Regions from separate parts of the Pseudomonas sp. IT-P12 genome, predicted to be linked through region 2. Evidence: predicted binding sites of a transcription regulator. Region 2 holds the regulator's gene; each other region holds the start of a gene.
What was found. The regulator FliA, encoded in region 2, starts transcription of late flagellar genes. The targets are predictions, from matches to a motif close to CTAAAGTTTNNNNNNNNNNNGCCGNTAA.
Positions count from the first base shown of each region.

Region 1: ACM6IM_RS18445 (methyl-accepting chemotaxis protein) is a predicted target of FliA. The motif match lies at 2,012-2,039, and genes of this name have one in related genera.
Region 3: ACM6IM_RS00010 (methyl-accepting chemotaxis protein) is a predicted target of FliA. The motif match lies at 2,521-2,548, and genes of this name have one in related genera.

Region 1 is NZ_CATKPY010000023.1:38,910-43,146, forward strand. It holds gene ACM6IM_RS18425 (vWA domain-containing protein) at 1-242, shown strand, start outside; gene ACM6IM_RS18430 (RNA polymerase sigma factor) at 244-804, shown strand; gene ACM6IM_RS18435 (hypothetical protein) at 801-1,403, shown strand; gene ACM6IM_RS18440 (hypothetical protein) at 1,424-1,687, shown strand; gene ACM6IM_RS18445 (methyl-accepting chemotaxis protein) at 2,091-3,731, shown strand; gene ACM6IM_RS18450 (DUF6124 family protein) at 4,149-4,237, shown strand, end outside.
Region 2 is NZ_CATKPY010000021.1:876,215-880,451, reverse strand. It holds gene flhF (flagellar biosynthesis protein FlhF) at 1-586, shown strand, start outside; gene fleN (flagellar synthesis regulator FleN) at 700-1,530, shown strand; gene fliA (RNA polymerase sigma factor FliA) at 1,527-2,267, shown strand; gene ACM6IM_RS13045 (chemotaxis response regulator CheY) at 2,435-2,806, shown strand; gene ACM6IM_RS13040 (protein phosphatase CheZ) at 2,829-3,617, shown strand; gene ACM6IM_RS13035 (chemotaxis protein CheA) at 3,671-4,237, shown strand, end outside.
Region 3 is NZ_CATKPY010000001.1:699-4,935, reverse strand. It holds gene clpB (ATP-dependent chaperone ClpB) at 1-1,749, shown strand, start outside; tRNA gene ACM6IM_RS00030 (tRNA-Asn) at 2,047-2,122, shown strand; tRNA gene ACM6IM_RS00025 (tRNA-Pro) at 2,132-2,208, shown strand; tRNA gene ACM6IM_RS00020 (tRNA-Lys) at 2,214-2,289, shown strand; tRNA gene ACM6IM_RS00015 (tRNA-Pro) at 2,383-2,459, shown strand; gene ACM6IM_RS00010 (methyl-accepting chemotaxis protein) at 2,617-4,237, shown strand, end outside.

The sequences.
Region 1 (4,237 bases), on a different contig from region 2:
GCAAGGTCAGCGACGACCTGCGATTCGCGGCGGCGGTGGCGGCGTTTTCCCAGCAACTCAAGGACGGGCGTTACACCGGCGGGTTCAGCTTGAAGGACACCGAGGCCCTGGCGCGCGGTGCCCGGGGTGAGGATCGATTCGGTTTGCGCGCCGAGTTCGTGCAGTTGGTGGAGTTGGCGCAAAGTCTGCGCACCACCACGACCGCGTCCAACAGTGATCCGGTTGCAAGCGGTGACAACTGACATGTCGGCGCTGAGCGACGAAGCCCTGCTGGCCCGGTATCGTGCCGGCGACGGGCCGGCGTTCGAGATTTTGTACGCTCGCCACCGGCAAGGCCTCTATCGGTTTCTGCTTGGCCTCAGCGGCAAAACCGAACTGGTCGAAGAGGTTTACCAGGACACCTGGCTGAGCCTGATCCGCAGCACCAGCCAGCCACAAGGTCGGGCGAATTTTCGGACCTGGCTCTACCAGATCGCCCGCAATCGTCTGATCGATCAGTGGCGCAAACACGGAATCCACAACCCTTTGCACGACAGCTATGACGAACAGCTCCACGCCGTGGGCGACGAAGCGGCCAACCCCGAACAGTTGCTGAACCTGAGCCGCGACCACCAGCGCCTCGCAACCGCTTTGCACACCTTGCCCGCCGACCAGCGCGAAGTGTTCCTGCTGCGTGCCCACGGCGAACTCGACCTGCCGCAGATCGCCACCCTCACCGAAACACCGCTGGAAACGGTCAAGAGCCGCTTGCGTTACGCCCAGCAAAAACTGCGTCGGCTGCTGGCCGAGGAGGTACTGACATGACTGACGCCCGTCCTGCACCCGAAGAGCAAGTGCTTGAGCATTACCGTGAACAGGCGCCAGGCGAACCGCCGGCCCATCTGGATGCGTTCATCCTCGCGGCCGCGCAACGTGAAGTCCCCGCGCCAAAACCGAACCTGTGGCAACGCTGGGTCCGGGCTTGCCAGAAACCCCGATGGCAGGTCGCTTTCGCCAGCCTGGTCGGCGTCGCCCTGATGCTGGCGCTGGTGCAACCCGCGCCGGAACGGGAATCCGCTGGCGACTTCGCCCCCAAAGCGTCCGCACCGATCACCAAAAAGGAGTCCATGCAGGCGCCAGCGTCAGTCGCGCGCTCATTGTCCACGCCGGCCCCGGCTGCACCGATGGCCGATTTCGCCGCCCCTGCGCCGAGCGAGTCGATCAGCGCCGAAAGGGCCGATGAAGCAACAGTCAGCAAGCGCGCCGCCGTCCCGGTGAAAACCCTGGATGAGCAATTGCGTGAAGTGCTGCGCCTGCAGAATGCCGGCCAGACACAGGCGGCGGATGACCTGCTGGCCGCACTGCACAAACGTTTTCCCAAGGAAAACCTCAGCGCCCGGCTCAAGCAATTGCAGAAAAACTGAAATGCGCAGCGGCCAGCCATTTGGCATCAGCGCCCGAAAACGCGCACTATCGACGCATAGCCGATGCGTTGGAGGATGCCGTGGCAAAAAAAATCGATCGCATCGCGCAAATGCTCAATTGCCCGGACAAGGGCGAGGAACTGCGACGAGCCATTACCGAGAGTCGTAAGGAGTTTCTGCTGGCGAAGCAGGCCGAAGAAGCCCTCGACGACCACGTCGTTGAGGAAGAGGATTTCCAGGACGACGAGGATGATTACGACGAGTTTGACTGGACCACCGAATGAAAAGAAACCACTTCGGCGGTTTTATAACGATGGAAGTTTTTCCGGTTAACCGAACAATATAATTAACATTTCGTCCTGTGGCAGTTATTGGCAGCCGGGTTTTATCCAGGGTCGTCGTTGTAACAATGCCGGTCAATGGAGCGGCCAGCGATAAGCTCATCTGTAGATCAGGCGCGGATTCGCCCGGTGCCCCAGGATTCCGGAGCTTGGGGCGCTGGCGAAACTGTCAAATTCCTTTTTACACCGGGTTGTATCTCGCAGAACTTGGAGAGGTTGGAATATCGAACGCCCTTTATCGAAAGTGTAAGTGCAGGCGAACTGCCATTAATGTTTTCGATGTTGGGTCCGATAAAAATGATACTCGCCCAGCTTGGATTGCCGGGCATGCATTGGATTCTCCGCCATGTTCCTGCGTAATCTGCGCCTGCAAACCAAACTGTTGTTGGCACTGACGGTTGTCAACTTGATCAGTATTGCGTCCTTCATCAGTTACGCCCAGTACTCCAAATCCGAAGATATTCGTCAGCAGATCGATAACCGCCTGCGGACCGTCGCCTACGCGGTGCCGCGCCTGCTCGGTGAGGACTATCTTGAACGCACGCGCCAGGTCAGCGGCCTGAAAGCGGGAGAGTACGAGGCGCAGGTACAGAACCTTGGCGAATACGCGGCGCAGGTCGATCTCAAGTACGCCTACGGCCTGATGGTCGATGGCCAGGGGCAAGTGTTCTACCTGGCCGACAGTGCCAGTGCCAAGGACATCGCCAGTGGCACCTACTCCAAACACCTGGAGCACTATGTCGACGCCAGCCCCGCAGTGGTCGAGGCGGCCCGAAGCGGTCAGGTGCAATTCGATGAGTACACCGACAGCTTTGGCAGTTTCCGCTCCATTTTCCTGCCGCTGCGCAGCGCCACCGGGCAGCCCTTTGTCGTCGGTGTCGACGTCACGCTCGACGCCCTTGCACAGGCCATCCAGGCCAGTCTCCACCGCTTGTTGTTGATCGGCGCTGCGACCTTCATGGTCGGGCTGCTGCTGTCCTGGCTGGCCGCGCGCATGCTGGTGCGTGGGATTCATCACCTCACCGGCCAGTTGAACCACATCGCCGAGCGGCGGGATTTGTCCACGACCGTCACCGTCCTCAATGGCGATGAAATGGGGCAGATGGGCACGCACCTGTCGAGCTTACTTCAGGACCTGCGCCAGACCCTGGGCAGCGCTTCCGGCATGGCCGACAGCAATCAGCGGCTGGCGGAAATATTCCTGCAGCTCTCCGACGAGATTACCCAGCGCATCCAGCAGGCGGGCGGGCAGTTGGCCGATATCAACCAGCACGGCCAATCGATTCGTCAGGCGGCCGAGGATTCCTCGAGCCTGGCCGACACCGTGCGCGGCGACCTGCAATCCGCGGTCGGCGAGTTGAGCCGAACCCATCAGGAGTTGCAGCGGCTGATCGGCGACGTGCACCAGAGCACCTCGGCCAGTATCGAGCTGGCGGGCGACCTGCAACACCTGAGCCGCGAGGCCGAACAGATTGGCCAGGTGTTGCAGATGGTTGCCGGGATTTCCGACCAGACCAACCTGCTGGCCCTCAACGCCGCCATCGAAGCCGCGCGTGCCGGTGAAGCCGGGCGCGGTTTTGCGGTGGTCGCTGACGAAGTGCGCAAGCTGGCCGCACAAACCCAGGGAGTGCTGGGCGATGCCAACCAGGTAATCAACAGCGTCACCAGCGGTATTCGCCAGATCGCCGAACGCATGGGCAGTACCGCCGAACAGTCGCGCACCCTGGCCGTGACCTCCGACAGCACCCTGGGTGTCATCGATGGGTTGGTGCAGCAGATGGGCCGGGTCAGCGATACGATGGATCGTGCGCTGACCAGCAGTGAAGAAATCCAGCACGCGGTCACCGACATCGCCGGCCGTCTGGGCGGCATGCATGAAACCTTCGAACATACCCACCAGGGAATTGCCGAAATCCATGATTCGGCCACCGCACTGGGCAGCACGGCCCGGGCGCTCAAGGGCGGGCTGAGCGTGTTCCGGACCTGACTGCCCGCGCTGCCCGGACCTGCATCGCTAGCAGGCTCGCTCCTACAGAAATGGCGTTCCGGCCAATGGTAGTGGGGGGATGTTTAACCGGGCAGGGCGTTACTTCCTGCAAGCTACAAAGGCTTGCGTCGTTGCCTACGGCCACGCCAGAATCCGCCGGCTTGTGCGCTTTGGGACCGGTCGGTAGTTTGATTCGCATCACTGGTTGTCAGTGATCGGGTTTAGCAGCTCGCAGTGGTTGGTGAAGTGCATGACATCCTCTTCAGTCAGGTGACGCACCTGTACTTCAATGGCGGCTGTGCGTGGGGCGCCCTCGGGCGCGCCGGTTTGCTAACTCCCCGGTCTGCTAACCCGCGCACAGCCGCCACCATCGTTTAGCAGCGACGTGTGAACGGCTCCACTTCTGGAGTTAGTCAAATGTCCAAGACAGTCCCCGACCCACCCATCACCGAACCGGAGCAACCTGAAAGCCAAGGTTCGCTCTTCACCGTGAGCCCCCACATCAA
Region 2 (4,237 bases):
CAAGTACGGCGCGCAGAGCATTGCGCTGGTCAGCATGGACAGCTACCGCATCGGCGCTCAGGAGCAACTCAAGACCCTTGGGCGGATTCTCAATGTGTCGGTGACCCACGTCGATCCGGGCCAGTCCCTGGTGCAGGCGCTGGATCCCCTGCTGCGCAAGCGCGTGGTGCTGATCGATACCGCAGGCCTGCAGGCCAGCGATCCGGCCCTGCGCATGCAGCTTGAAAGCCTGGCCGGTCGTGGCATCCGGGCAAAAAATTACCTGGTGTTGGCAACCACCAGCCAGAAACAGGTTCTAACGGCTGCTTATCACAGTTACAAGCGCTGCGGGCTCGCTGGCTGCATCCTGACTAAACTGGATGAAACGGCAAGTCTGGGCGAGGTGTTGAGCCTGGCAATCAGTCATGAGTTGCCGGTGGCTTACCTGACCGATGGCCCGCGGATTCCGGATGACCTGCATCTGCCGCGTCGTCATCAACTGGTCAGTCGCGCCGTCAGCGTGCAAATGCAGGAAGAACCCAGCGAAGAAGCCATGGCTGACATGTTCGCTGATATCTACCACAGCCCGACCAAGCAGGTCGGCTGAGGTAATGAACATTTTTTGTACCTACATCGATGGTCTGCCAGGCATTGTTCCGTTTACGAACGCGCAGCCAGTAATGTGGCCTCCGTCTATGCAAGACAAGGTAAAGAAATAACATGGGCAGCATGCATCCCGTACAGGTGATCGCGGTGACCGGCGGCAAAGGTGGCGTCGGGAAGACTAACGTGTCAGTGAACTTGTCCCTGGCCCTGGCTGAGCTTGGCCGGCGCGTCATGCTGCTGGACGCCGACCTGGGGCTGGCAAACGTCGACGTTCTGCTGGGCCTGACACCCAAACGCACGCTGGCCGACGTGATCGAAGGCCGCTGTGAGCTGCGTGACGTATTGTTGCAGGGGCCCGGTGGCATCCGCATCGTCCCGGCAGCGTCCGGCACCCAGAGCATGGTGCACCTGAGCCCGGCCCAGCATGCCGGCCTGATCCAGGCGTTCAGCGATATCGGTGACAACCTCGACGTGCTGGTGATCGACACCGCTGCGGGTATTGGTGACTCGGTAGTCAGCTTCGTTCGCGCCGCGCAGGAAGTGCTGCTGGTGGTCTGTGACGAGCCGACCTCCATCACCGATGCCTACGCGCTGATCAAACTGTTGAACCGCGACTACGGCATGAACCGCTTCCGCGTCCTGGCCAACATGGCCCAGAGCCCGCAGGAAGGGCGCAACCTGTTCGCCAAGTTGACGAAGGTCACGGATCGCTTCCTGGACGTCGCCTTACAATACGTCGGCGCGGTGCCCTACGACGAAAGCGTGCGCAAGGCCGTCCAGAAGCAGCGCGCCGTCTACGAAGCCTTCCCGCGTTCCAAGTGCTCCCTGGCCTTCAAGGCCATCGCACAAAAGGTCGATACCTGGCCGCTGCCCGCCAATCCGCGTGGGCACCTGGAGTTTTTCGTCGAGCGCCTCGTGCAACAAACGGCAGGACCCGTGCTATGACAGCCAGCGGTTACAACCTCTACAAGAAGTCGGCGCGTGACGCGCAGTACGAGCTGATCGAGCGTTACGCGCCACTGGTCAAACGCATTGCCTACCACTTGCTGGCGCGTCTGCCGGCCAGTGTCCAGGTCGAAGACCTGATCCAGGCCGGCATGATCGGCCTGCTGGAAGTATCGACCAAATACGACGCCAGCAAAGGCGCCAGTTTCGAGACGTACGCGGGCATTCGAATCCGCGGCGCCATGCTTGATGAAGTGCGCAAGGGGGACTGGGCGCCACGTTCGGTCCACCGCAATACCCGCATGGTCAGCGACGCGATTCGCTCGATTGAAGCTAAAACCGGCCGTGACGCTAAAGATCACGAGGTTGCGGCCGAACTCCAATTGAGTCTCGACGATTATTACGGGATTTTGAACGACACCCTGGGCAGCCGGTTATTCAGTTTCGACGATCTGTTGCAGGACGGCGAACACGAAGGGCTGCACGAGGATGGCGCGAGTGCTCATCTCGAGCCGTCACGCGACCTGGAAGATGAACGCTTCCAGGCGGCGTTGGCGGACGCGATTGCCAATTTGCCGGAGCGCGAGCGACTGGTGTTGGCGCTGTACTACGACGAAGAGTTGAATCTCAAGGAAATCGGTGAAGTCCTGGGGGTCAGTGAATCTCGGGTCAGCCAGTTACACAGCCAGTGCGCGGCCCGTTTGCGGGGGCGTTTGGGGGAGTGGCGAGCGCGCTGAAGGCAGTGTGGGGACACTGCGAACGTGGCTGGTGTGGTGTTGAACCACGCCGGTCTCGATCTGTTGTGCTCCAGACAGTCATTGAGTGCTCTGCCGAATTGATTGAAATGGCGCGTCCAGGTGCTGGGCGCGTTTAAGACTGCTTGGAGGTCGAATTGGACAAGAACATGAAAATCCTCATCGTTGATGACTTCTCAACGATGCGGCGGATCATCAAGAACCTGTTGCGTGACCTTGGGTTCACCAACACGGTCGAGGCTGACGATGGCACCACCGCCATTCCGGTTCTCAACAGCGGAAGCATCGACTTTCTGGTCACCGACTGGAACATGCCCGGCATGACCGGTATCGATCTGCTGCGCCACGTGCGCGCCGACGAAAAGCTCAAGCACCTGCCGGTACTGATGGTGACGGCTGAAGCCAAGCGCGAGCAGATCATCGAAGCGGCCCAGGCCGGTGTAAACGGTTATGTGGTCAAACCCTTCACGGCCCAGGCGTTGAAAGAAAAAATCGAGAAGATTTTCGAACGCATCGGTTGAGTCACGGCGCCACGGGGGAGCTATGGACCACAAAGAATCTTCACAGGGCGACTTTGAGTCGACCCTGAAAAAACATGCGGTCGAACTGGTCGAAAGCCTTGAAAAAGGCAAGTTCGGCGACGCGGTGCAACTGATCCATGAGCTCAATCAGACCCGTGACCGCGGCCTGTATCAGGAAGTGGGCAAGCTCACCCGCGAGTTGCATAGCGCGATCGTCAATTTCCAGATCGATCCGAACATGCCGCAAGCCGAGGAAGTGTCCCAGATCACGGATGCCACCGAACGCCTGGGGTATGTTGTCAAGCTGACAGAGGCCGCTGCCAATCGCACCATGGACCTGGTCGAGAGCTCAACGCCCCTGGTCAACAGCCTGGGCGATGAAGCCCAGGCGCTGAGCACCGACTGGGGGCGCTTCATGCGTCGCGAGGTCGGGGCCGAGGAGTTCCGCGAGCTGGCACGGCGTGTCGACGGTTTTCTGGCACGCAGCAGCACGGACAATCGGGCGGTGTCGAGCAACCTCAACGACATCCTGCTCGCGCAGGATTACCAGGACCTCACCGGCCAGGTGATCAAGCGTGTCACGCAATTGGTCACTGAAGTTGAAGCCAACCTGCTCAAGCTCGTGCTCATGGCCAGTCAGGTGGACCGCTTTGCGGGCATCGAACATGACCGTGAAGCAATGCTTGCAGAAAAAGATCCACAAAAACATCTCTCTCAGGGTGAAGGTCCACAGATTCATGCCGATAAAAGAGAAGACGTTGTGTCCGGTCAGGACGACGTGGACGATTTGCTATCCAGCCTGGGCTTTTAACATTCAGGCATTTTAGGTTTTTGGGTTTTTAGACCTGTAGGAGCACACCCTTAATGAGCTTCGGCGCCGATGAAGAGATCCTTCAGGATTTCCTGGTTGAGGCCGGCGAGATTCTAGAGCAACTGTCCGAACAGCTGGTCGAGCTGGAAAGCCGACCTGATGATGCGGACTTGCTCAATGCAATTTTTCGCGGTTTTCACACTGTAAAAGGGGGCGCCGGCTTCCTTCAGCTCAATGAGCTGGTGGAGTGCTGTCACATCGCCGAGAACGTGTTCGACATCCTGCGCAAGGGTGAGCGCCGCGTCGACTCGGAATTGATGGACGTGGTTCTCGAAGCGCTGGACTCGGTGAACAGCATGTTCGGCGAAGTCCGCGATCGCAGCCCGATCACGGCTGCCACACCTGAATTGCTCGCCGCCCTGGCGCGTCTGGCCGAGCCGCAATCGGCCGATCAGGCCGCGCCGGTGGCCGACGTGGTGGAAGCGCCACAGGCAGCGGCCGCCGAAGCCGAGTCGGGCGATATTACCGATAACGAATTCGAACAACTGCTGGACTCGCTGAACGCCGTCAAGGCCGAGGCCGAGGCACCGGCAGCTGCTCCGGTCGCAGCGTCCGACGCG
Region 3 (4,237 bases), on a different contig from region 2:
ATCATCCTGTTCATCGACGAGCTGCACACCATGGTCGGCGCCGGTAAAGGCGAGGGTTCGATGGATGCCGGCAACATGCTCAAGCCAGCGTTGGCCCGCGGCGAGTTGCACTGCGTCGGCGCGACCACGCTCAACGAGTACCGCCAATATATAGAGAAGGACGCGGCCCTCGAGCGGCGCTTCCAGAAAGTGTTGGTGGACGAGCCGAGCGAAGAAGACACCATCGCCATTCTGCGTGGCTTGAAAGAACGCTATGAAGTTCACCACAAGGTGGCGATCACCGACGGCGCGATCATTGCTGCGGCCAAGCTCAGCCATCGCTACATCACTGATCGCCAGTTGCCGGACAAGGCCATCGACCTGATCGACGAAGCCGCCAGCCGCATCCGCATGGAAATCGACTCCAAGCCGGAAGTGCTGGACCGTCTGGAGCGCCGCCTCATTCAGTTGAAGGTGGAATCCCAGGCACTGAAGAAAGAAAGCGACGAAGCGGCGATCAAGCGCCTGGAAAAACTCCAGGAAGAAATCGCTCGCCACGAGCGCGAGTATTCGGACCTCGAAGAAATCTGGAACTCGGAGAAAGCCGAAGTCCAGGGTTCTGCACAGATCCAGCAGAAAATCGAACAGTCCCGCCAGGAACTGGAGGCGGCCCGTCGTAAAGGTGACCTGAACCGCATGGCCGAGCTGCAATACGGGGTGATCCCGGACCTGGAGCGCAGCCTGCAGATGGTCGACCAGCATGGCCAGAGTGAAAACCAGCTGCTGCGCAGCAAGGTGACCGAAGAAGAGATCGCTGAAGTCGTGTCGAAATGGACCGGCATTCCAGTGTCGAAAATGCTCGAGGGCGAGCGCGACAAGCTGATGAAAATGGAAAGCCTGTTGCACCAGCGCGTCATTGGCCAGGAAGAAGCGGTGGTCGCGGTTTCCAACGCGGTGCGGCGTTCGCGGGCCGGATTGGCCGACCCGAATCGGCCCAGCGGTTCGTTCATGTTCCTCGGCCCGACCGGTGTCGGTAAAACCGAGTTGTGCAAGGCGCTGGCCGAGTTCCTCTTCGACACCGAAGAAGCGATGGTGCGCATCGACATGTCCGAGTTCATGGAGAAACATTCCGTGGCTCGCTTGATCGGTGCGCCACCGGGCTACGTCGGTTATGAAGAGGGCGGTTACCTGACCGAGGCGGTGCGTCGCAAACCTTATTCGGTGATCCTGCTGGACGAGGTCGAGAAGGCCCACCCGGATGTGTTCAACATCCTGCTGCAAGTGCTGGAAGACGGTCGCCTGACCGACAGTCATGGCCGCACGGTGGACTTCAAGAACACCGTGATCGTCATGACCTCCAACCTGGGCTCGACGCAGATCCAGGAACTGGTCGGTGATCGTGAAGCGCAGCGCGCGGCAGTGATGGATGCGATTTCCACGCATTTCCGGCCTGAGTTCATCAACCGGGTCGACGAAGTGGTGATCTTCGAGCCATTGGCACGGGATCAGATCGCGGGCATCACCGAGATCCAGCTGGGTCGTCTGCGCAGTCGCCTGGCCGAGCGCGAGCTGAAACTCGAACTCAGCCCGGAGGCCATGGACAAGCTGATCGCGGTGGGTTACGACCCGGTGTACGGCGCACGGCCGCTCAAACGAGCGATCCAGCGCTGGATCGAAAACCCGCTGGCGCAGTTGATCCTGTCGGGCCGTTTCATGCCTGGCGACATCGCCAAGGGCGTGGTGGAGAACGACGAGATCGTCTTTGCCTGATCCCGACGGGCGGTAGAAACGAAGAGGCCTCGCATTGCGAGGCCTTTTTTTCGTCAGGTTGTTGAACTCAAAGGAAAAGGCTTGTAAAGTGCGCCCCGCAGTCAGTCACCCGGAAGGGTTTCCGCTCACTGGGCAGAAATCTGAAATAAGTTGCAAATCATTAACTTGAAAGCGATTTAGGGGTTGACAGAGGTGCTTAAGATTGTAGAATAGCGCGCCTCAGACACACGAACGCAGCGATGCGAACGGGTTGAAGAGGTGAAGCAAGCTTCACTGTTGTAACTTGAAATATGCAGTTCCGTGATAGCTCAGTCGGTAGAGCAAATGACTGTTAATCATTGGGTCCCAGGTTCGAGTCCTGGTCACGGAGCCAATTTCAAATCGGGGTATAGCGCAGTCCGGTAGCGCGCCTGCTTTGGGAGCAGGATGTCAGGAGTTCGAATCCCCTTACCCCGACCATATTTGGGTCGTTAGCTCAGTTGGTAGAGCAGTTGGCTTTTAACCAATTGGTCGTAGGTTCGAATCCCACACGACCCACCATTTTTGAAACCAGTGATGCTGGAATCAAATCTTAAGATCAGAGGCCAAAAGCGCTGATCGAAGAAGGCGCCTTCAAAGGTGCCTTTTTTTTACCGGGGTATAGCGCAGTCCGGTAGCGCGCCTGCTTTGGGAGCAGGATGTCAGGAGTTCGAATCCCCTTACCCCGACCATATTGAAAATCCTCGTATCGAAAGATACGGGGATTTTTTTTTGCCTGCGACAAAGTCACCACTTAAGTCGTCATACAACCCGCCGATAACCCGTGAAAGGGGGACTGCCAGACACCACCCCCAATTCTGGTCACTACAAGAAAAAAAGGCGCTCGTCATGTTGCTTCGTCAGTTGAATATTGCTCCCCGGGCAGCCTTGGGGTTTGCCTTGATCGCCGTGCTGGTGGCATTGCTCGGGGTGTTTGCCCTGGCGCAGATGTCGAGCATTCGCGAGAGCGAGGTCGCCGTGGAAAAACAATGGCTGCCGAGCATTCGCGGGGGCGACGAGATCCGTGAACTGATGCTGCGCATCCGCACCATTTCCCTGCGCATGGCGCTGGACCAGGACCCCAAAAACATTCCCGTCTACCGTGGCCAGATGGACACCCGTGACAAGGAGCTGGGCGAGAAAATCGCGGCCTATGACCATCTGGTCGACACCGCCGAAGGCCGCGCCTTGTATGACCAGTTCAAAACCACCTTCACCGCGTATCGCGCCGGCATCGCCCAGTCGTTCACCTTGGCCGAGCAGGGCCGTCGCGACGAATTGACCAAGTTGCTGCTGGTCGACATGAAAACGGTGGTCGATGGCTCCGGCAAGCAGCTCAATGACCTGGCGGAGCTGTTCGCCAAGCAGGTCGTGGTTGAAAGCGAGAAATCCGCTGCACACTATGAAACCTCGCGGACCATTGTCAGCCTGTTCATCGCGCTCGCAGCGCTGGCGACCGTGGCATTGGCCATGTTGCTGACCCGCAGCATTGTCCGTCCGCTGAGCGAAGCCGTAAGCGCCGCTGAAAGCGTGGCCCAGGGCGACCTGACCCGGCCTATCGCCACCCATGGCAGCGATGAGGTCAGTCGCTTGCTCAAGGCGCTGGCGACCATGCAGCAAAACCTGCGTGAAACCTTGCAAGCCATCAGCGGTTCGGCCACGCAACTGGCCGCCGCAGCGGATGAGCTGAACGCCGTCACCCTCGACAGCACTCAGGGGCTGCAGCAACAGAACAACGAGATCGAGCAGGCGGCCACGGCGGTCAACGAGATGACCACCGCCGTGGAAGAGGTCGCCCGCAACGCGGTGTCGACGTCCGATGCCACCCGTCAGTCCAGCGAGTCGGCACACCTGGGGCAGGAGCGGGTGAGCGAAACCGCCAACGCCATCAGCGCCCTGGCCAGTGAAGTGCAGCACACCGGTGAGTTGGTGCAATCGCTGGCCAATCAGTCCCAGGACATTGGCAAGGTGCTGGAAGTGATTAGGGCCATCGCGGAGCAGACCAACCTGCTGGCGCTCAATGCGGCCATCGAAGCGGCCCGTGCCGGCGAAAGTGGTCGCGGTTTTGCGGTGGTGGCCGATGAAGTGCGCGCCCTGGCGCATCGCACCCAGCAATCGACCCTGGAAATCGAGCAGATGGTCCAGGGCATGCGCAGCGGTTCGAGCCTGGCGCTGGACTCCATGAACGCCAGCGCTACCCGTGCCGCCAGCACGCTGCAACTGGCCGAGCGGGCAGGTGAGGCGTTGGTGGCGATCACCTCGTCAGTGCATGAGATTCACGAGCGCAACCTGGTGATTGCCAGTGCCGCCGAGGAGCAGGCGCAAGTGGCTCGGGAAGTGGATCGCAACCTGGTGAATATCCGCGACCTGTCGGTGCGCTCCGCCACCGGCGCCGACCAGACCAGCACCTCCAGCCATGAGCTGTCGAAGCTGGCCAATACCCTGCAGGGCATGGTCCAGCGCTTCCGGG